Linked DNA regions of Fodinibius salicampi. The protein of the gene in region 1 interacts with the protein of each later gene in a pairwise test. Links are inferred from orthologs where the notes say so. Each region holds a gene or a part of one and is shown on either strand. Other genes may lie near its edges. The genes, in order: groL and ABEB05_RS07980.

Region 1 (11,443 bases):
TTGTTCGACCCTACCAATTTTGACGCCGACCAATGGGCTAAAACCCTTAGCGAGACAGGATTTGAAACGCTGATACTAACAGCAAAGCATCACGATGGTTTTTGCCTTTGGCCCAGTGAATATACCGATCATGATATCGCCAACAGTCCCTATAAAAACGGTGAAGGTGATATCGTAAAAGAAGTCTCCGAGGCCTGCAAAAAATATGGATTGGATTTTGGAATCTATCTTTCGCCCTGGGATATGCACGAGCAAAGTTATGGTACGCCCGAATACAATGAGTTCTATATGAACCAGCTCCGCGAACTTCTTACCAATTATGGCACTATTTCTGAAATCTGGTTTGACGGAGCTAAAGGAGAAGATGCAAAAGATATGGATTACGACTTTGATGAGTGGTGGTCAATGGTACGTGAATTGCAGCCCGATGCGCTTATTTTTTCGGATGAAGGTCCCGATATCCGCTGGATTGGAAACGAACACGGCTTTGCAGGACGTACCAACTGGTCAACCATTGATCGGGATTCCGTGGAGATCGGTCAGGCCGGGCAGACTGATTATCTTAACAGTGGAGAACAGGGAGGGTCCGATTGGGTAGTAGGAGAATGTGACGTCTCTATCCGTCCGGGATGGTTTTATCATCCGGAAGAAGATGACGAAGTAAAAACGGTAGCGGAGCTTACTGAAATCTATATGAAATCAGTGGGAAGGAACTGCACGCTGTTACTGAATATTCCGCCCGATACCACGGGACAATTTCACCAAACGGACACCGATCGTTTATATGCTTTCTCCGATACTCTGAACACCTTATTCGATGACAATCTGGCCCCGCAGGCTACGGTGGAAAGCAGTAGTGCAGGTGAACGATACCCCGCCGATCTGGTTATCGATGAAAGTTGGGAAAATTTCTGGATTGCTTCGGAAGAAGATGATCAGCCTTCATTGATGCTTAATTTTGATACTCCCATTACCTTTGATTTGTTGTCTCTGCAAGAGTTTATCCCGATTGGGCAACGCATATCCAGGTTCAGTGTCTCCGTGCAAAATAATGGGGGTTGGCAGAAAGTAGCTGATGAAACAACCATCGGCTATAAGCGCATTCTCCAGCTGGATGAAACAACTACCAGCGCAATTCGAATTGACCTTGAAGCGTTTTTAGCCCGACCGGCAATCACCGAAATCGGTATATACAAATCTGACTAAGCCGCTAACATTGAAGTTCATATTTTTTTAAAGGCATATCCAAAAAAACAATGACAATGAGTAACTACAACTGCTTTATAAAACGTTTACAAGTAATATTCATTCTCTTATTAGTTGGCATCTTTTCCGTTAATACCATTCACGCACAAAATAGTGACAGTATCTCCATTATTCCGGAACCAGTTTCAATGGAAGTACAGGAAGGGTCCTTTCACCTGGAGCGAAATACCGTTATTAAAGCTGACCTTTCCCAAGAAGAGATAAAAAGTATTGTCAAACAACTTAAAAAAGCCATTGATTCTGCCACTGGTTACGATCTACCTCTTGTAGGCTTAGATGCTGATCAATATCCGGAAAATATTATTTCCTTATCTATTGATAAAGAGTCTGTCGATCACAAAGAAGGATACCAATTAAGTGTAACGGATGGAGAAATCTCCCTGAAGGCATCCACATCCACTGGATTATTTTACGGGATACAATCGCTGCTGCAACTTCTGCCTGCACAGATTTATCAAACAGACTATACTTTAGTCCCCCAAGATACAGAATGGACGATCCCTGCTGTAGAAATTGAGGATTACCCGCGCTTCGCCTATCGTGGACTCCATCTGGATGTGGGACGGCATCTGTTCCCGGTTGATTTTATCAAGCGCTACATCGACCTGATTGCGATGCATAAAATGAATCGTTTCCATTGGCATCTGACGGAAGACCAGGGCTGGCGCATTGAAATCAAGCAATATCCCAAATTAACGGAAATAGGTGCCTGGAGAGATTCGACGCTTGTCGGTCACTATGGCTCGGATATTTACGACGGCGAGCGTTACGGCGGTTACTATACCCAGGATGAAGTGCGCGAGATCGTTGCTTATGCACAAAAGAAGCAGGTTACGGTAATACCCGAAATTGAACTTCCGGGTCATGCTTCGGCTGCATTAGCAGCTTATCCCGAGTTAGGATGCCTGGAAAATAAAAATTATAAAGTTCAGACAACCTGGGGAGTATTTGAAGATATTTACTGTCCCAGTGAAGAAACCTTTACCTTTCTTGAGAATGTACTCACAGAAGTTATGGAGTTATTTCCCAGCGAATACATCCATATCGGCGGAGATGAAGCCCCCAAAACGCAATGGGAAAATAGCGAGCTCGCCCAGCAGGTTATTGAACGTGAAGGACTCGAAGATGAACATGAACTTCAAAGCTATTTTATTACCCGTATTGAGGAATTTTTAAACGAGCATGGCCGACAAATTATCGGCTGGGATGAGATACTGGAAGGTGGTTTAGCTCCAAATGCAACGGTAATGAGCTGGCGCGGTATTCAAGGAGGAATCGAGGCAGCGAAACAACATCATGATGTGGTTATGACACCCGGCACCCATCTATATTTGGATCATTACCAGGCTACTCCCGATTCTGAGCCCTTGGCTATTGGTGGGTTTACCACATTAGAAAAGACATACTCCTATGAACCCATACCGGAAGAACTTACAGAGGAAGAATCTCAGTATATTTTGGGAGCCCAGGGAAATGTATGGACTGAATATATGCACTCTCCTGAAAAAGTTGAATATATGGCTTACCCTCGCGCATCGGCACTGGCAGAGGTTAACTGGTCCCCCAAAGAAAAAAGGAACTGGGAACATTTCTGGCAACGATTACAGACTCAATTCGATCGTTTTGAAATATTAGGCATTAATGCGGCAGAACATTTTCGCGGGAAGCAACCCGAACTGGAAAATCCGGAAAAATAATTCTATTATTCTATAAGAAGTATCTTGAGATTCTCATGCTATACTGATCCTCTTTCAGTATCCACAGAAAGGACTCTAGATGCTCTATATTACGTTGGTTTTAAAAGTTCCTGAATAGGGTATTCAGGATGACACAAGGTTTTGTAAAAACCTCAACAAAATACATAGGCGGGGAACAAATCATATGACAAACTTACTTACTACATTTAAAAATATTCTTTCGAGTGGGATTATTCTCCTGTTATTAGGGAATTCCAATATTGGTACAGCCCATTCTGTTCATGAGCATGGCCCTAATTCAAATACCGGAATTTCCCCAACCATTGATGATACCATCTCCGCCCACTCTAAATACAGTCAAGCCTTGACAGAACTCATTGATATTTTTCACAAAAAAGAATATCAAACATCCCATTTATTTCAGGATGAGCGTTTTGAAATCTATGGAGAAATTGATCAACGGTTTAAACGATCCGCAGAACGTAAATCTATAAATTTAGAAGAATATAAACAGATTCTGGGCTTTGAAGAAAAGAAAAGACGGGCTGTAACCTTTATGCAAGAACATTCCGACCAACTGCAAAAGGCCGAACAAGAATACGGTATTTCCAAATATGTTATTACCGCCATTATCGGTATTGAATCAGATTTTGGTCAGAATATTGGCAGTTATAACCCCTTTAACGCCTATGTATCCATGTATGCTGTGGGATATCGCGCCGATTTTGCAAAAGCCCAGCTAATTGAACTACTTGACTTTACTAAACGTCACAATATTGACGTCTTTGATCTAAAATCCAGTTATGCAGGTGCGATGTCCTCCGCCCAATTCATCCCCTACTCCTTGAATAAATGGTTTGTGGGAGACGATATTTTTGACATGGATAATAATATCATGTCGGTCGCTAACTATCTGGCACATTTTCAAAAGCGAACGAATGATCTGCGAACTTCAGTGTTACGATATAACCCCAGCGGTCTTTACGCGGACACTGTACTAGCTTTAGCGGATGAAATTAAACAGCGCCAACTGTCTACTGCTGCAAGATGATAGCCATCCAAAAAAAGAGGAGCCTTTGTATAAGCGGCTCCTCTAATGATAATGCTATTATTGAGGATGTAGTCAGTACACCTCATAGCTTTCTATTCCTCTTTCAGTAATCGTAATAAGCTGTTTAAAATTGTTCGTTGGATAATATCCTTTACTACCAAGCACTCCTCCAATATCTTTTTCCGGCGGAGTTAAGGTAAAGCTCGTAATCGGAGAAGCACCGGTAAGATTATATACATAGATATTTTCTTTCCCGGATAACAATCGCCTCATCTTGACGATAAGAAAACGATCATTTATCTCATAGCTTGTTAATCGTCCATTCGGTGACTCACTGAATAACATAGTCAAATCTCCTTTATCTACTATTGCCATACCTTTAAAACCAACTAAAACAAGCTTATCACCAGATTCGTGTATATATTTTATCTCTCCTATCTCATAGTCTTCATAAGAAGAGTCGACTAAGACGGTTCCATCGTCCAGACTGAATTTGTATAGGGATTCTCCACCTGCTGCCCAAGCTTTATTTTCTCCATATACAACATTGGTTACATGATTTTTAAAAGGTTCACTAAGCTGCCAGTTAAGTGTTCCATCTTCTTGATTAAAAGCATAAAATCCTAAATCCTTTACACCACCTAATATATTTGAAACATTCCCTGACATGGTATCAGGTAATTGGGAGGACAGACGTACGATTACGTTATTATCCCACAGTAACATATCCCGAATATCCGTGGTCTTTTCCAGTTCTATATCCCATAGTACTTCTCCTGTTGCATAGTCAAACTTCTGAATCTGCTTATCAGGCAAACCTACTGCTTTTATATTTTTGGGATTTACAGCATACAAATACTCCCCATCAAGTTGAGGAGCAGCTGTTTCAATCGTTTCCATTAAATTATAGTTGCCGGTAAAGCTGGCTAACTTAGTATTCCCTTCAAGTGATCCGTCGCGTGTACCCCAAATACGCTCGCCATCCAAAAAGTTAAATATTTCCATCGATCCACCGTTAAAATTCAAATGAACCTTGTCATTTTTGACCGCGATGCTTTTTACCTGCTCACTGCGTCCCTGATATTCCGATTTCCATGAGAGGTCCCCGGTATTCGCATCCACAAGAATAAGTTGCTTTAACTCTCGCTCCTCATTTACATTTTCGAGTACATCTCGAAGACCCGACATACTGCTTGCAATTAGGAACTCGTTGCTCTGTGGCAGGTAGTTCACTGCTGCGATACCCGTACCAACCATCGCTTCATTTTCCCACAGTACTTCTCCCGTCTCATGGTTAATTAGATAGAGTTTCTCAACCGTACGAAACAGAAACGCATCCTTTTCCGGCACTTCCTGAATCATGCTTTGAATTAACCTGGTTTGGAGGGCAACGGCCGACATACCTTTAGCTCCCAAACTACCTCCCATGAGTTCATTAATAGCGATATTCGCAATATCCTCATATTTGTCCAGATTCCAGACGTATGAAGTAGAAGACCATTTTTCTTCGCCTGTTTTGAGGTCATAACTTTGCACCTGATCTCCTTTCTCTACCTGGTTAAACAGCAGTATCGTCCCCAATTGAGGCAGTTCCTTGTGAAAATATTTGATATTCACCCGCTGACTCACTAGCAAGTCTTCTTTAACCTGTTCTTTAAAGTCACGGCTAATCTCTGAGAAAAATCCTCCCCTTTCACGGATATCGTCCACTACAATGCGCCCGTCATTCCCATCCAATAATACCATATCCTCCTTGCTCTGAACAATAAGATAATCGGATTTCGTTGATTCTGCACTGTTATAGTTTTCCCAATTCAAGTTATAGGTCCATCCCCTAGGTATTGTAGCCTCATTTGTGGATGCACAGTTTTGTAATAACAGCGCTAAACACACTAATATGATCCCTTTAAAACAGCTTCTCGTATTCATTGTCATAGTCATTTTATTCCTTGTATACATTTTAAATATCAATCAGTATTTAATACGAAAATGACTATCCAAATAGGTCATAAGAATAAAAAAGCCTCACTCCCGAAATAGAGAGTGAGGCTTTTAATAATTGCAGTGCGGTTAATCCCGCAAGGCGTTAAAAGAATGGCGCAATTTACATCATGCCACCCATTCCGCCCATGCCGCCGGGCATACCGCCGCCCATTCCGCCGGGCATACCGCCGCCGCCAGGACCGCCATTATCATCGTCATCATCACCTTTAGTAGGCTTATCAGAGATGAGGGCTTCGGTTGTCAGCATAAGACCAGCAACAGAAGCGGCATTTTCAAGTGCCGTACGTGTAACTTTTGTAGGATCGATTACACCTGCTTTGATAAGATCTTCATACTGCTCGGTTCGTGCGTTGTATCCAAAGCCGCCTTCACCTTCAAGGACTTTCTGTACAACAATTGAACCTTCAGCACCAGCGTTATTGGCAATAATTCGAAGTGGCTCTTCAAGCGCACGACGAACTATGTTAAAGCCAACTTTCTGATCAGGCACTTCAGCTTCTAACTTATCCAGTGCTTTTCGAGCACGAAGCAACGCAACGCCACCACCAGCTACAATGCCTTCTTCAACTGCGGCGCGGGTAGCGTGCAGAGCATCTTCGACACGAGCTTTTTTCTCTTTCATTTCAACTTCAGAAGCAGCGCCAATATTCAGTACGGCTACACCGCCACTGAGCTTAGCCAGACGTTCCTGAAGTTTTTCACGATCGTAATCAGAAGAAGTATTTTCAATCTGACCTTTAATCTGATTTACACGACCTTTGATGTCGTTGTCATCTCCTTTTCCACCAACAACAGTCGTATCGTCTTTGGTGATGTTTACACGGTCAGCTGTACCCAAGAAGTCGAGTGTAGCATTTTCAAGCTTATAACCACGCTCTTCGGATATAACCGTACCGCCGGTCAGGATAGCTATGTCTTCCAACATCTGCTTGCGTCGGTCACCAAATCCAGGTGCCTTAACAGCAGCAATTTTGAGAGAACCGCGGAGCTTATTAACAACCAGAGTAGCCAGTGCTTCGCCTTCAATATCTTCAGCGATAATCAACAGTGGCTTGCTAGTTTGAATGACTTTTTCCAGAATAGGAAGCAGATCTTTCATATTACTGATCTTACTGTCGAAGATCAGGATATAAGGCTCTTCCATTTCTGCAACCATATTTTCGGAATCGGTCACGAAATAAGGTGAGAGATATCCGCGGTCGAATTGCATACCCTCAACCGTTTCGAGATAGGTTTCGGTACCTTTGGCTTCTTCAACCGTAATGACACCGTCTTGGCCAACTTTTTCCATAGCATCGGCAATGTTCTGGCCAATCTCTTGATCACCGTTGGCAGAAATGGTACCAATTTGCTTGATACTTTCAAGGCTGTCACCAACAGGTTGACTGGTTTTACGAAGCTCTTCAACAATAGCTTTAACGGCAATGTCGATACCACGCTTCAATTCCATTGGATTAGCACCGGCTGTAACATTTTTCAAACCGGTTTGAATGATGGATTGTGCAAGTACCGTTGCCGTTGTTGTACCGTCACCAGCATTATCACTGGTTTTGGAAGCAACTTCCTTCACCATCTGAGCACCCATATTTTGTCGTTTGTTGGACAGCTCAATCTCTTTTGCTACAGTAACACCATCCTTTGTAACTGTTGGTGCTCCAAATGATTTTTCGATTACTACGTTTCGTCCACGCGGTCCCAAGGTGACCTTGACAGCATTTGCAAGCTTGTCAACACCCTGCTTGAGAGCATCGCGTGCTTCCATATCGTAATGAACTAGTTTTGCTGACATAGTTGTCTATTAATTTTTAAGATTTTGTAATTTAATTTTGTGTAATAGGAAATGCTTAGTCAACGATTCCAAGAATATCGGCTTCACGCATGATCAGATACTCTTCACCATCCAGGGTAATTTCCGTACCTGAATATTTTCCATAGAGCACTTTATCACCTTCTTTTACCGACATATCAATCTTGGTTCCGTTTTCTACTTTACCGGGACCTGCAGCAATAACCGTTCCTTCCTGCGGCTTTTCTTTAGCCGTATCGGGAATGATAATTCCGGAACTGGTTTTTTCTTCAGCAGGTTCTGGCTGAACCAAAACGCGATCACTTAACGGTTTGATTTTAGATTTAGCCATAAGTATGACTCCTACAATTTAAGTTAATAGTTGAAGTTGAAATTTATCATCAGCATAAAAATGCTGGTAATACTTTTTATAAACTCGTACTAAAAATATGCTTCTTATTTTAGGTTAATAGAGGAGCAAGTACCATACCAAACTCTCATTAACTGCCATTTAATTTTCAAGTTGCCCTCTGATGATAGATTTAAGCCTCTCAGGGTGGTTCCCAGGAAAAATTAAATTTATAGAAAGGATGGGTAGCCGATTTTTCAGGTCAAAATGCCATTCTGCTCAAAATAGTCTGTCAACTTTTCATATATGGAAGGTGGCCATGCTTCAGCCCGTTTATCGAAATCAAATCCCTCAGGCAGCTGATCCTTCGGGATAATCGGCTTTAGGGCATTACTTAATTTTTTACGACGCTGATTAAATGCAGTACGTACTACCGTTTTAAGATTCTTATCACTACAATTCAGCTTACCCTTATCAAAGGTAAGCTTCACCATTGCACTGTCTACATTCGGCTGAGGATTAAAGCAGTTCCGGGATACGGGGAAAAGTATCTCCGGGGTACTCATCAGTTGGGTTTGAACACTTAAAATACCATAATCCTTTGTTCGAATATCAGCGATTAATCGCTCTGCCACTTCTTTTTGCATCATCAAGATAGCACCTGCAAGTACCGAACGATTTTCGAGCAACGAAAACAAAATCTGGCTGGTAATATAATAAGGTAAATTACCTACTACATGGGTTTTGCTTTTACCCACAGAAATATCTTCCCAATCCAAATCCAAAACATTTTGCTGATATATCTCTACATCCTTAAATCTTTGTTGCAATACCTCTACGGCACGCTCATCAAGCTCCACGGCCAGCAGGTCACTAAATCGATCGCTTAAAACACGGGTAAGTGCTCCGGTGCCCGCCCCAACTTCTATAACCCGATCACCTTTTTGGGCCGGAATGGCGTCTACTATTTTATTTATAATATTTTCATCTTTCAGAAAATGCTGTCCTAAACTCTTTTTGGGTCTAATACTCATTGTAAAGTAGGAATTGGATTATGACATTTATTTAGATGTGGATTTAAAATCGTAATTCCACATTCTCAATTCTTAATTGATATTTTGCTTACTGTAGCTACGAAGATTAAATTATTGGGTCTAATATATCTGCCCAAACCCTATTTTATGGATATTAAACCACTCAAAACTGAACAAATTGGCATTCAGACGTTAGAAAAACGGTTAATGAAGTCTGAATCTAAAATCTCTCTTAAAATAGGGCTTCCCAAAGAGGTCTCCAACGATGAACGGCGTATTTCTTTAACACCAGGTGGTGTTTCCATTTTAAAAGCAAATGGGCACGAGGTTTTTATGGAACAGGAGGCGGGAGAAGAAGCCAACTTCTCTGATCAGGAATTTGCTGATGCAGGTGCAGAAGTAGCGTATAGTATAGAAGAAGTTTATAAAAAAGCTAACTTGATCGCTAAAGTAGCTCCGCCCACCCAAGAAGAACTTGAACTGCTTGATAATAATCACATATTACTATCGGCCCTTCATTTGGGCAATGCTACGGAAAAATTTATTAATACCCTTATCAATAAATGTATTACCGCTATCGGCTTTGAATTTATTAAAGGAGAAGATAAAGAATTCCCAATCGTACGGATGATGCACGAGATTACTGGTTCGATGGCGGTTCAAGTTGGCGCACACTACCTTGAGAAAGGAGAAGGTGGACAAGGTATCATGCTGGGAGGCATTTCAGGTATTCCACCGGCTACGGTCGTCATTCTCGGAGCTGGCATTACTGCAGAATATGCTGCCCGGACTGCCCTAGGATATGGTGCCCAGGTTTTTGTTATGGATAACGATTTGGCACGACTCCGGCATCTTGAAAATGCTCTTGATCGGCGAATTATCACGGCTACTGCCAATTACCAATATTTGTCTTCTGCTCTTGAGCATGCCGATGTGGTTATCGGAGCAGCAATGCAGGAAGGGGAACGGGCTCCCTGTCTGGTTAGTGAACCTATGGTGGCCAATATGAAAGCCGGCAGCGTAATTGTAGACACAGTTATTGATCAGGGCGGATGCATTGCTACAAGCAGGGCTACCAGCCATTCTATGCCTACCTATACCGTCCATGATGTTATCCATTACTGTGTACCCAATATTCCATCCAATGTTGCCCGGACAGCTACCTACGCACTCAATAATGTACTTGTTCCCTATTTATTGGCTATTGGAGATGCGGGGGGTATTAAAGAATGCCTATGGAGCAACACTGCTCTTCGCAACGGTACTTATGTGTATAAAAAACATCTCACAAAAAAATCGCTGGCTGAACTTTTTGACATGCCTTTCCGGGAAATAGAGATGCTTATAGCCAGTCAAATTTAAAGCAGGATTATTTGGTCTTCTCTATGGTTCACCCCGAATTAAGATCCAAAAATTTCAGGCGTATCAGTGTTATAAACTGGCTGCTTATCCTTCCCCTTTTAGTTCTTTTTGCCTGGCCCTTTTTTTATATCGCTCAATTTCTAAATATTTCAACTAATATTAGCTATACTGGCGCCTTCTTCTTTGCCCTCCCCTTTACCATAACTATTTTGCACGGCCATGTAACTATGGCACTCGGAGAATTACACAGGCATCACTACTACAGCTGGCTTAAAACAAAACCTTATAGCTATGGATTGCTTTTCCATCCCCTTTTAAAACGTACCCGGTTTAGACTCTTCTTATTGTCGGCAAGTCTAATACTCTTGATTATCGGCTCCGTTATAGCATAATAAAAAAGCCGGTACCTGTTTAGGTACCGACTCTCATAAAGGTTAAAAAATCAAACTATACAGTTCAGAATGCTTCTCCTGCTCTGATCTCCTCAACCACTTCAGGATTTAAAAGGGTGGAAATATCTCCCAAATCATCAGCCTCACCAGCTGCAACCTTACGCAAAACCCGGCGCATAATCTTGCCCGACCGCGTTTTGGGAAGTCCGGATACAATCTGGACTTTTCCTGCTTTCGCTATCGGACTAATAGTCTCCGTGATTAAATCGTTGATTTCCTCTTTGAATGTTTCCGGATCGTCGATATCCTGGTTACAGATCGTAAATGCAAAAACACCTTCTCCTTTCACATCGTGTGGATAACCAACTACAGCCGATTCCACTACTTTTTTGTGATCGTCAATAGCATCTTCAATTTCAGCAGTTCCCAAGCGATGCCCGGATACATTCAACACATCGTCTACCCTACCAGTAATGCGATAATATCCATCCTCATCACGTCG
Region 2 (11,378 bases), 540 kb from region 1 along the record:
CGAAAAGAAAAACGTGCCAAAGCTGCTGAAAAAAACAACGGCAATGGAGAAGCTTCCAAAGCATCCGAAAATTCCAGCAGCAGTACATAAAATAACGACTCATAACTAAACAAGGAGTTCCTTTGCCTCCCAAGCGCTCTCAAATACATGAAGAAGCTTTAGAACGATTCGTATTGCTTTGGGGGGAAATGGCATCGGCTTGGGGCATCAACAAGACCATGGCGCAAATTCATGCCTTGCTCTATGCAGAGACTGATCCTTTGGATACGGATGCCATTATGAATCAACTGGATATCAGCCGGGGAAATGCCAACATGAATCTCCGGAATCTCCTGCAGTGGGACCTCATTCATAAAGTCCATTTCAAGGGAAATAGAAAAGACTATTACACGGCTGAAAAGGAAGTCTGGAATATCGTTTCTACTATCATCAGAGAACGACAGCAGCGCGAGGTAGCGCCCATTACACAAAATCTGAATGAATGCCTGCAGCTTTTCGAAAAAAAGGAACAACTATCGGAGGAGGAAGAAGCATTCAAGGAACGTATAGAAAACTTTACCGATTTTCTGAATATGTTCGATCGCTTTACCGAAGCCTTGCTACCCTATATCAACAAGCGCAACCTGAAATTCCTAAAGCACCTGGTGAAACTGGCTGAGATGAAGCATTCTATTTCCGACAGCAGTACCTCATCAACAGAAGGAAATAATATAAATGAGTAACAAGTCTACAAGAGAAATCGGCCGCGAGGGAGAGGAATTAGCTGCGGCCTATCTTGAATCCAAGGGATATACTATCCTGGATAAAAACTATCACTTTATGCAGGCAGAAGTGGATATTGTAGCCTATGATAATGAAGCATGTATTGTGTTTGTTGAGGTTAAAAAACGATCTTCCAACCGGTACGGAGAGCCCGAAGAGTATATTGACCAGGAAAAGAAGGAAAATATTTATAAAGCGGCCGAAGCCTGGATATATGAACGAAAAATGGATGGGGCCCCTATTCGATTTGACGTTATCTCCATTATCCAAAAATCAAATGAAGCCCCGCATATTAAACATTTTGAGCGCGCCTTTACTCCCGGACGAAATTAATACCTGAAGTGCCCAAAATTTCTTTCGTTGCGTTTCATACTTTTTTTAAGCTATCTTTGGGAGTACCAGATATAAACTACTACCTTAACAGGCTGTATGAATCTTCAGCATTTTAATCCACTTAGATGGCGAAAATCATTCCTCGGACTCATCCTTGGAGGATTCCTATTCATATGGTTTGCATTTATTGATACTTATAGCATATGGACGCGAATTCAACTCAACCACCAGATGAATGATCTTCAGGAGAAGAAACAGGAGCTGCAGGAAGAAACCCATATCCTTAGAGAGAAAATTGATAAATTAAAAACCGATCCCAATCTCCTGGAACGAATTGCACGAGAAGAATATGGCATGAAAAGAGAAGGAGAAACGGTATACAAAATAAAGGAAGTGGATTAGTCTTTTTGTATTTTACACTTCATTTCTTAGAACATCTGCCTTATACTAAGCTATCTCTTATTTATTTATCATTTTGTGGGTCTTTTTGCTCCCATAATTCATTTCGGTGCTCAGCAATATCGTTAAATGAACAGAAGTCAAACATATCCCAAAAGAAAATTTGTATTGTGTGGGTGGATATTCCTACTTCTTTGTTTGACTTTCGCACCAACCGTAAAAGGTCAGGATAGAGGCCGGCCAGAAACCCCACGCACAGATCCCAGCAGCCAACAGCGCCAGCAACGGCAACAGCAGCAACAAGGGCAAGGAGGAGGCATTCCGAACCAGCCCGAACAGGAAGGACAGATAAACTTTCAATCAAGTGATTCACTGGTTTTTGTTTTTGACACCAGCCGCACAGCTACGCTCTATGGGTCAGCATCGGTCACCCATACTTCCGGGCAGCTAAAGGCGGGGAAGGTGTCAATGGATATTGATAATAATCTTGTGAGCGCCAATACCCAAACACCGGAAGATACTCTTTCAAAACCAGTTCTAGTCCGTGAAAATGACGAGGTGCGTAGTGATCGCATTGATTATAATTACAAAACTGAGAAAGGTCGATTTGAAGTAGCTCGGGTAAATATCCAGGATGGCAATATTATCGGAACCCGGGTAAAAAAAACAGGCCCCCACGTTATCTTTCTGGAGGATGCCATCTACTCCACCTGTACGCTCGATCACCCGCACTACTATATCAAGGCAGACCGTATGAAGGTAGTGGATGAGGAAAAAGTCTTTTTTGAGCGGGCTCGCCTATATATACTGGATATTCCCTATCCGCTTGTTTTTCCTTTTGGGTATTTACCCGGGCGGTTTGACCGGCAGCAATCGGGACTCCTGGAGCCTACTTATGCTTTTCAAAATAAGCAAACAAGGGGCTTGGGACTTCAAAACCTAGGGTGGTTCCAATATTTTAATGATTATATAACAGGGCAAGCTTCAGTCGATATCTTTACCTCGGGCACTTATTTTGTAGATGCGCAAACAAATTATCGTCTCCGCAACAAATTCAACGGCGGTATTCAGATAGGATATTCTAAAGAACGTCAGGGGCTGGAGCCAACGGATCCCGACTTTTCAACCAGCGTACAGAAAAGACTTAGCATTTCTCACCAGCAGGATATTTCTCCCTATGCCAGTTTTAATGCCAATATAAACCTGCGTACCGCCGACTATTTCCAACAGAATTCTTACGATCCCACTGATCGGGCAGAAACCAGTACCAGCTCTAACATTAATTACCGTTATCGACATCCGGAGAACCTCTATAATTTCAATGTTTCTGTCCGCCAAAATCAAAATTTCAAGACGAACAGAACGCGTCTCTCCGGACCTGACATGAATTTCAGCTTAAAACGTTTTTCTCCTTTTGAGAACAGTCAGACGACCTCCCAAAATTCTAAGTGGTACGAAAATATTTCATTAAGCTATCAAAATACCTTTGACTCGGAGTTTGACTACTCTCCGATCCGCCAAGACTCTGCCCGCTACAATTGGTTTGAAGCCCTTCGGGATCCTGCTAAATACGAAGAGGCCACGGGCAATTCTGAACATTATGAATTCGGGTTTCGCCAGCAAGCCGACATCAGCTTGGGACAAATTTTATCCAGCCGCTTTGTTAACTTGAGCGCTAATGCCAATTATAATGAATACTGGTTTCCCCAAACAACGCGAAAGTTTTTTAATCCCGATTCCAACCGGGTCGAAGAAGAGCGAGTAAGAGGATTTACGACAGCGCGTGATTTTTCAACAGGTCTGAATTTCTCCACGACCGTTTATGGACTTATGAATGCCAATATCGGCAACTTTGAGAGCTTCCGGCATACGATACGTCCTTCCCTGTCCCTCACCTATCGTCCCGACTTCAGCAACGATTTCTGGGGTTTTTACCGCACTGTACAAACGGATACCACAGTACAAGCGGATGGAACCGTGCCCACCCAGCGTTACTCAATTTTTGAAAACGAAGTGTTTAGCGGTCCGGGACAAGGTGAACAACGGGCGCTTGGATTTAGTATCGACAATACTTTTGAAGGAAAGCAAGTTAAACGCGATTCCACGGGTGAAAAACAAGAGAATGTCGTCCGGCTAATCGACCGGCTCAGCCTTAGCTCAAGCTATAACTTTGCTGCCGACAGTATTAAACTGGCTGACTTAAATACATCATTTTCTGCAAAAATCATTGATGGCATGAACATACGGGCCAATGCACGGTTTAACTTTTATGAGCGCAATGAACGGGGAAGAAAAATTGACAAATTTTTGCTGACCAATTCGGGCAAACCCTTTGAAATGACTCAATTCTCAGCCAGTACCAGTTATTCCTTTGATTGGGGCAGAAGTAGCGGTCTTCAAACCAGTAATCGGGAGCCAAGCTACCCAGAGTATTACGATCCGCTTAACCAAAGCATATTTCACCCGGTTGATCCCCACTTCAACCGACAACCTGTGCAGGATTTTAGTTCCCCCTTATCCTTTTCCGTCAACCTCAGCTACCGCTGGAATTTGAATCCCACGGGATCAAACAATACCTCTGCCACAATAAATGCCAGTAATATTAATCTAAAACTGACACCCAAGTGGGATTTCCGTACTCAAATTGGCTATGACTTTGTACGTAAAGAATTGACTCCCTCCCAATTTTCCCTTAACAGGCGCCTGCATTGCTGGAATCTTTCATTTACTATGAATCCCTTTGGAGAATCACAGTATTACTTCTTTTCCCTCCGCATTGATGCTGGTCGCCTGCAAGGAATTATTCAAAAACTTCCGATCCTCAATAACCTTGAACGAAGCTCAAGTCCCACCGGTCGTGGAGCACCACGCGGATTTTAATCCTCCCGGCTTTCCATATATTTCACAACGTATTTCCCCAGAACGTCAAACTCCAGGTTTACGGAATCTCCTGTTTCTCTGGCATTCAAGTTCGTATGATTATAGGTATAGGGAATAATGGCAATAGTAAATTGGCAATCCTTTTCATTTGCCACGGTAAGGCTGATACCATCCACAGATATACTTCCGCGCCCTACAATAAGAGATTGGTATTCATCCGGATAGGAGATAGTGAACAGATAATCGGTCCCTTCCTGATCTATCTTTTCAATGGTACCAACTGCATCTACATGTCCCTGCACCAAATGCCCATCCAGTAATTGATCGGGGTGGAGCGAGCGCTCTAAATTAACCGGGTCGTTCTGCGCCAGATCACCAATATTGGTCTTACGGAGCGTTTCTTCTACGCTTTGTACCGTAAAGCCATATTCATCAAACGCAGTTACGGTGTGGCATACCCCATTGATGCTGATACTTTGATCGACCTGAAGCTGGTCTGAAAATTCACACGCAATAGTGAGCTCTTTGCCACCTTGCAAATCCTTTACCCTCGCAATCGTACCAACCTCTTGTATTATTCCTGTAAACATATGTTCGCTCTATGTTAAAAGTATCCTGTAAACAACAAATCCTGGCCTACCTGTCGCCATTTCACTTCCCTGAATTCCATAACCTCTTCCATCCTGTTGATGCCAACGCCCAGCACCGACTTTGTTCCTCCTCCTAACATCTTAGGAGCTATAAAGCATTCCACCTTATCAACCAGCTGCTCACTTAGCAGTGCAGAATTTAGATTTTGTCCTCCTTCTACCAAAATAGATGTAAGAGGCAATTTCCCCAGCTCTATAAGCGATTTTTTAAGGTCAGTATGCCCCTCCTTTTCATCAATAAGCAAGGTTTTACCTCGAAAATAATCCGACTTTAGTATACTAAGCATTGGATCGGCTTCATTGGTGAACTTTTCCTCATTATGGGTCAACACAATGGTATTTTCCTCATATTGATCAGTAAAAAGATTTAGATCATCCGGTAAATCCAGAGGACCGTCTATCACAATCCGATGAGGCTGACGTCCCTCTACATGTCGCACTGTAAGGCGGGGATTATCTAGCAGAGCCGTATTACGTCCCACCATAACCGCATCATACCGGCTGCGCCACTCATGGACCAATGTTCGGGATTGTGTACCAGTGATCCATTCCGAATTTCCATCCGGCGCAGCGATATAACCGTCCAGTGTCTGAGCAATCTTGAGGGTTACAAACGGTCGGTTAAACGCTTGATGATACAAGAAAAATTCATTTAGCCGCTTTGCTTCCTCTTCGAGTACTCCCACATCAACAGTAATATCATGGTTGCGCAAGTACTCTATTCCCTTGCCGGCTACTTTGGGGGTAGGGTCTTCCATTGCCACTACTACGCGATCAATAGGAAGGGTCGCCAACATCTCGCAACAGGGGGGCGTGTTCCCCTGATGAGCACAAGGCTCAAGCGTTACATAAACCGTAGCATTCTTCAACAGGTCGGGATCAGCGATATCATCCACAGCATTTTGTTCTGCATGGGCCTGTCCGTATCGTTCATGATATCCCTGCCCAATTTTTTTTCCCTCGGCAGATATAATGACACAACCAACCATAGGATTAGGTGAAACATGCCCGGCCCCGTGTTCTGCAATTTCAAGGGCCAATTTCATCCACTTTTCGTCTTTGTTGGTCATATTCCACCTTTTAAAATAAGAGCAACTAATTTACAAGACTATCTAAAACAAAACAGGGCAAGAAGCATTCCCTCTTGCCCTGTTAATTTACTATTAAACTATAATAATATTCTAGCCCCTTAACACCCGGGAACGGTTATCTACGATATCTGCATTCTCCCTCAGCTGCTCAATCCATGTATTCATAAAGGCTGCTCCTTTTTGTTGGCGAAGCGTATCACGAATTTCTTGCCGCTGCGATTGCGTCATATTACTGGAATCGGCTTCCTGCAGGGTCTCCACTCGAACAACAAAAACAGCACTGTTGCCTTCAATAGCGCCGGATAGATTCCCTTCTTCAAGCCCAAATATGGCTCCAACAACCTTCGGTTCACGTCCAGCCCCCGGTATATTTGAGGCATTCATTGCAATACTCTCTGCTGATGAAACTTCCTTCCCGGCAGACTCAGCCAGAGAAGTTAAATCATCATTTTGTTCCAACAGACCTTCAACACGTTCGTGTAATTGCTGCTTGCGCTTTTGTGTGGTTACTATTGAACGAATCTGTTCTTGAACTTCCTCAAACGGACGTACTCCGGCAGGTACAATTTCATCCACCTTGATAACTACAAACTGATTAGATAGTTCGAGCGCACCCGAAATTTCGCCTTCGCTTGCGCTTTCAAGGAAGCTCATCACCTGTTGACTCTCTCCAATACCCGGAATGAACCCTGAGCCTTTTGTTGCTGAAGTTTCCTGTTCCTCGAGCCCGCGCCGCTCGGCCTCTCCTTCGAAGCCGTCTTCCTCGGCAAAGAAGCTAAAGTCATCTGCCTCTTTTGCCCGTTCATCGACCGTATTAACAGGATCGGCAATAATATCCATACTAAAAACTACAAAGCTGACTTCGGAACCACTCTCACCAACTTTCTTAAGCAGGTATAAACGACCCTGTTCCGCAATCACTTCGCTGACTTCTCCTACTTCTAAATCAATAACGGGTGTAAAGAGGTCACGTATGTTCTCTTCCTCTACGGTTCTGACTGAATACTCTGTCGTAGATTGATAATTACTTAAAAACAGCGAATCATTTTCAGCTTGGGCAAAATCCTCTCGCAAGTCTTCCATCTCCTGAAATGTGCGAGCCGTATCCTGAGCAGTCGGCGTCTTATCAAAGCTTACATAGCTAAACTGATAGGTCTCCTCGCGTTCAAACTGACTCGAATTATTATTGTAGTACTCTCGCAGGTCATCTTCGGTTACAGAAATCTCACTTTCTGCTACATCTGCATATGGGAACCGCACAAAAGCAATATCAGCGGTAGTATTTCTCCGGATATACTCTTGTTCAATCTCATATTGACTAACTTCCATCGAAGACTGCAGATAGCTATTCATCTTCTGCTGGCGTCGTTTTTGACGCATCTGATCCTCTATAGCAATCCACAGCTCCCGGTTTTCGGGTGATTCGATAGCCGTACGAAGTGCCACACGATCTATGGTACCGTCCTCACCCTGGAATTGCTGGCGAATGAACGGATCAGGGTTTTCGCCCATAATCATATCCACCACCTCTTGGTCCGTAACCTTAATACCCAGATCATTCATTTTCTGCTGGAGAAGCTTCCCCGTTACTACTTCATTCCAGGCACGCTCCTCAAAATTAGCCCTTGTTTCAGGATCTACAGAATTGCCGGTTTGCTGAGAGTACTGCTCAATATAATAGCTGATACGATTATTATATTCCTCAATTGAAATCTCTTCTCCATTTACCGAACCCAAAGATCGGGGCCCTTGCATAATTGCATCAAAAAACTGGGTATCGGCCAGCACCCATAATAATCCGAATGAGATAATAAGTACCCATAAGATTACACCGGTACTTTGCCTCATTTTATCCATTACACCCATAAATAAAACCTCTTATCTACTTCTTAATTTTTTTCAAAAATATTGTTTCCAACAGAATTGCTCATCTGCTTTCTAGCCTCTAAATATACAAGAAGCCTGTGCTAAGAGCAATTGAGCCTTCACTGAAATTTATTTCTTATACAAGGGGATCCAGAGTACAAAATTTAAAAAACCTCGATGAGCCTCATATGCTTCAGGTATTTCCCAGGATCTTCGTTGATATTTTTGATGAGCTTCTCCATTTCTCCTGAAAGCCCCTCTAAATTTTCATAAAGAGTTGGATCATTCACCAATTTGCCAAGGCTTCCCTCTCCGTCATTAATTTTTACCAGAATCTCCTGCAGCTGCTTATTAGTTTCTGTTAGATCCCGGCTCAAAACCTCAAGCTCTTGGACAGTTCCTTCCAAACCCACCATCACAGAATCAATCCGTTCCTTATTTCGAGTACTTACCGTATCTACGTTGGCTAAAAATTGCTGAGCATGTGTAATGCTTTGCTCCAGATCGGACCGCTTATTCCGGAAAAGGGTAGAAATTTCATCTGTAGTACTTTGTATATTGGTTAGTGTAGTATCCACTTTTGCCTGGGCTTCCTCATCAAAAAGTGTATTTAGCTCTTCAAGCAGGTTGTTTAACTTTCCAAACGACTCAGAAACATCCTCACTGAGCTGGCGGCCTTCCTGGCTGAGAACTTCCATCATTCCACTCTCGTAAACGCCTTTCATCCGGTCATTGTGTTCCAGATACTGATCTGAATTTCCCCGTCTAACGACTATTGCCTTTTCATCCAGAAGACCGGAGGAACGAAGGTGTGCTTCCGAATCTACCGGTATCTCCGTATCCAAACCAAAGCTCATTGTTACCCTTACGCTATCTCCTTCAACGAGTGACATCCCTTTAACAGAACCAACCTTGACGCCATTAATGTAAACATAACTTCCCGGAGTAAGTCCGTCTGCCTTTTCAAACTGGGTATACATTATCTTTGACTGGCGAAAGAGAGGCATATCTCCCATTATACGGTAGCCCAATACTGATATCAGCAGAGCAACCAAAATTGTTAGTGCGACCTTTAATTCATTACTAATTTTCAAAATAACTCCTGTCCGTTTCTAAATTTTATATTCGCTGGCTGTTATAAAATCCATTAGTTCCTTATTATCACTTTCTCGCATCTCCTCAACCGTACCATACCAACACAATCCCTTATTCTCTAAAAAAACTACGTTATCAGCAATTTTCAGTACGCTGTGGATATCGTGCGTTACAACGATGGAGGTAATATTCAAATTCTCCGCCATATAAATAATTAACTGGTTTATTTCTTCTGATGTTTGCGGATCCAGTCCCGATGTAGGTTCGTCATAAATCAGGAAATCGGGCTGTAAAATCGTTGCCCGTGCCAAGGCAACCCGGCGGCGCATTCCCCCCGAAAGCTCAGCTGGTGATCGATCGCCCGTACCTGCCAAGTTAACCATTTCCAGAGCTTCTTCTACTTTTTCGGAAATTTCTTTGTCCGTTAAATCAGAGAAATAATGCAACGGAAAAGCAATGTTTTCAGCCGTATTCAGTGAATCGAACAAGGCCGACCCCTGAAAAAGAACGCCAAATCGTTGACGCATCTTACGCAACTCTACATATTCAAGCTCAAAAATATTTTTATCATCAATGATTACCTCTCCGGAATCCGGATAGATGAGCGCATTCAGATGCTTAACCAATACTGATTTCCCACATCCGGAGCGACCTATAATAGCTACAGTTTCTCCTTCTGCAATTTTAAAGGAAATATCTTCCCAAACAAGGTTAGAACCAAAACTTTTGCTAAGATTACGAATCTCTATCATAGATTTCTTCGAACATTATAGAAATACAGCGGCAAGTACAAAATCAGCTAATAATACATAAATACAGCTTAAAACCGTAGCCTGTGTTGTTCCTTTCCCAACGCCTTCAGCGCCCCCACTAGCATAATATCCTTTAAAACAGGAAACGGAAGTTATCACAAAACCGAATACAAAGGCTTTAAGTATACCAAATGTTACATCCCATGGGAAAAAGAATTCACGTGCACCGGACATAAACTCTGTTGGAGATATCGCACCGGATACATAACCGGCCGTAACGCCTCCTATAATACCCGAAGCGCTGGCAAATATATATAATATAGGAAACATAATAAGTCCGGCGAGCACTCGGGGCAGAACCAGAAATGAAACCGAATTAAATCCCATAGATTCCAGTGCATCAATTTGCTCGGTTACCCGCATGGTGCCAAGTTCTGTTGCTATGCGTGCGCCCACCTTGCCAGCCAGTACCAAACTAGTAATCACAGCTGCAAGCTCAATAAGTAACGACTCCGAAGTAATAGCCCCAATTACTGAAATGGGGATAAAGGCAATATCCAGCTGGTATGCAGTCTGTATAGTCATTACAGCCCCGGTAAACACCCCGGTGAGCAAAACGATAGGAACGGATTCATACCCTATCTTTAGCAACTCACTAACCAGATTTTTTTTATATGTGTTTACCTCGTACAGCGATCGTAAAGATCTGTATAAGAGCAGGCTGTACTTTCCAAATTTTTCAAGTGATTCCATAAAATATCTTTTCTATATCAACCTTGGAAACTATTAAATTTCTATGTCGTTGTCATTTCGTACACTTTATTTTTTCAACTATATTGTAATCCTTCGATTATGCCAATAATATTTAGGATATGAAAAGTTTTTTTAAAGACATTATTGATAATATTATAGCTTTGCGCATTGGCATTGCGCTTGTGGTATTAACCGTTATCTTTTTTATCGGATCTACCGGGTACCATCTAATTGATGGGATGAGTTTTTTTGATGGTTTTTATATGACTTTCATTACCATAACAACTATTGGCTTTTCTGAGCTAACGAACCTGTCAGCAGCAGGCCGTGTGTTTACTATCGTTGTCTTTGTAATGGGTATAGGAGTAATATCGTATATTGCCACACAAACAACGCAACTTATTTTTGAAAGCGAAATTTTTAGAATTAAAGCTATGAAAGCCCAACTTCAAAAAATGAACAACCATTATATTGTCGCGGGTTATGGGCGCATTGGTCATCGTATCGCCCAGGTACTCAAGGAGGCTGATATTCCATTGGTCATTATTGAAAAAAGCGATAGCAAAATTGAAGATATTAAAGATGACCAGCTTCTGTACGTTTCCGGAGATGCCCAAGAGGAAGACACTCTCATGGAGGCCGGTATTGACCGTGCCAAAGGATTCATATGTACGTTATCCCGCGACCAGGATAATGTATTTGCTACTCTTGTTGCCCGGGAACTGAATAAAGATTTACTTATTTTAGTTAGAACGAACCAGCATAAAAATACAAAAAAGATTTTACGAGCGGGAGCG

The links.
Region 2: the proteins of groL (region 1) and ABEB05_RS07980 interact in binary tests that used the Escherichia coli proteins (3 or more experiments, as listed by UniProt). The link is inferred for Fodinibius salicampi from one-to-one orthologs.

The regions. Positions count from the first base shown.
Region 1 is NZ_BAABRS010000002.1:562,542-573,984, reverse strand. Bases 5,464-8,360 are described here. They hold groL (chaperonin GroEL), read right to left. Parts: upstream 7,808-8,360; coding sequence 6,119-7,807; downstream 5,464-6,118. Other genes in these bases: groES (co-chaperone GroES), read right to left, coding at 7,863-8,156; ABEB05_RS10195 (outer membrane protein assembly factor BamB family protein), read right to left, coding at 5,464-5,943. Outside these bases: ABEB05_RS10210 (alpha-L-fucosidase), read left to right, coding at 1-1,206; ABEB05_RS10205 (beta-N-acetylhexosaminidase), read left to right, coding at 1,263-2,963; ABEB05_RS10200 (lytic murein transglycosylase), read left to right, coding at 3,148-4,014; more of ABEB05_RS10195, read right to left, coding at 4,087-5,463; 16S rRNA (adenine(1518)-N(6)/adenine(1519)-N(6))-dimethyltransferase RsmA, read right to left, coding at 8,411-9,187; ABEB05_RS10175 (alanine dehydrogenase), read left to right, coding at 9,335-10,549; acs (acetate--CoA ligase), read right to left, coding at 11,006-11,443.
Region 2 is NZ_BAABRS010000002.1:23,776-35,153, reverse strand. The notes cover bases 7,962-10,793. They hold ABEB05_RS07980 (ABC transporter ATP-binding protein), read right to left. Parts: upstream 9,829-10,793; coding sequence 9,094-9,828; downstream 7,962-9,093. Other genes in these bases: ABEB05_RS07970 (potassium channel family protein), read left to right, coding at 10,701-10,793; ABEB05_RS07975 (MlaE family ABC transporter permease), read right to left, coding at 9,844-10,581; ABEB05_RS07985 (MlaD family protein), read right to left, coding at 8,146-9,075; ABEB05_RS07990 (SurA N-terminal domain-containing protein), read right to left, coding at 7,962-7,981. In the rest of the region: ABEB05_RS08025 (FmdB family zinc ribbon protein), read left to right, coding at 1-90; ABEB05_RS08020 (GbsR/MarR family transcriptional regulator), read left to right, coding at 123-722; ABEB05_RS08015 (YraN family protein), read left to right, coding at 715-1,095; ABEB05_RS08010 (FtsB family cell division protein), read left to right, coding at 1,192-1,497; ABEB05_RS08005 (putative LPS assembly protein LptD), read left to right, coding at 1,693-4,374; ABEB05_RS08000 (riboflavin synthase), read right to left, coding at 4,371-4,964; bifunctional diaminohydroxyphosphoribosylaminopyrimidine deaminase/5-amino-6-(5-phosphoribosylamino)uracil reductase RibD, read right to left, coding at 4,979-6,094; more of ABEB05_RS07990, read right to left, coding at 6,206-7,961; more of ABEB05_RS07970, read left to right, coding at 10,794-11,378. UniProt on the Escherichia coli protein: Part of the ABC transporter complex MlaFEDB, which is involved in a phospholipid transport pathway that maintains lipid asymmetry in the outer membrane by retrograde trafficking of phospholipids from the outer membrane to the inner membrane.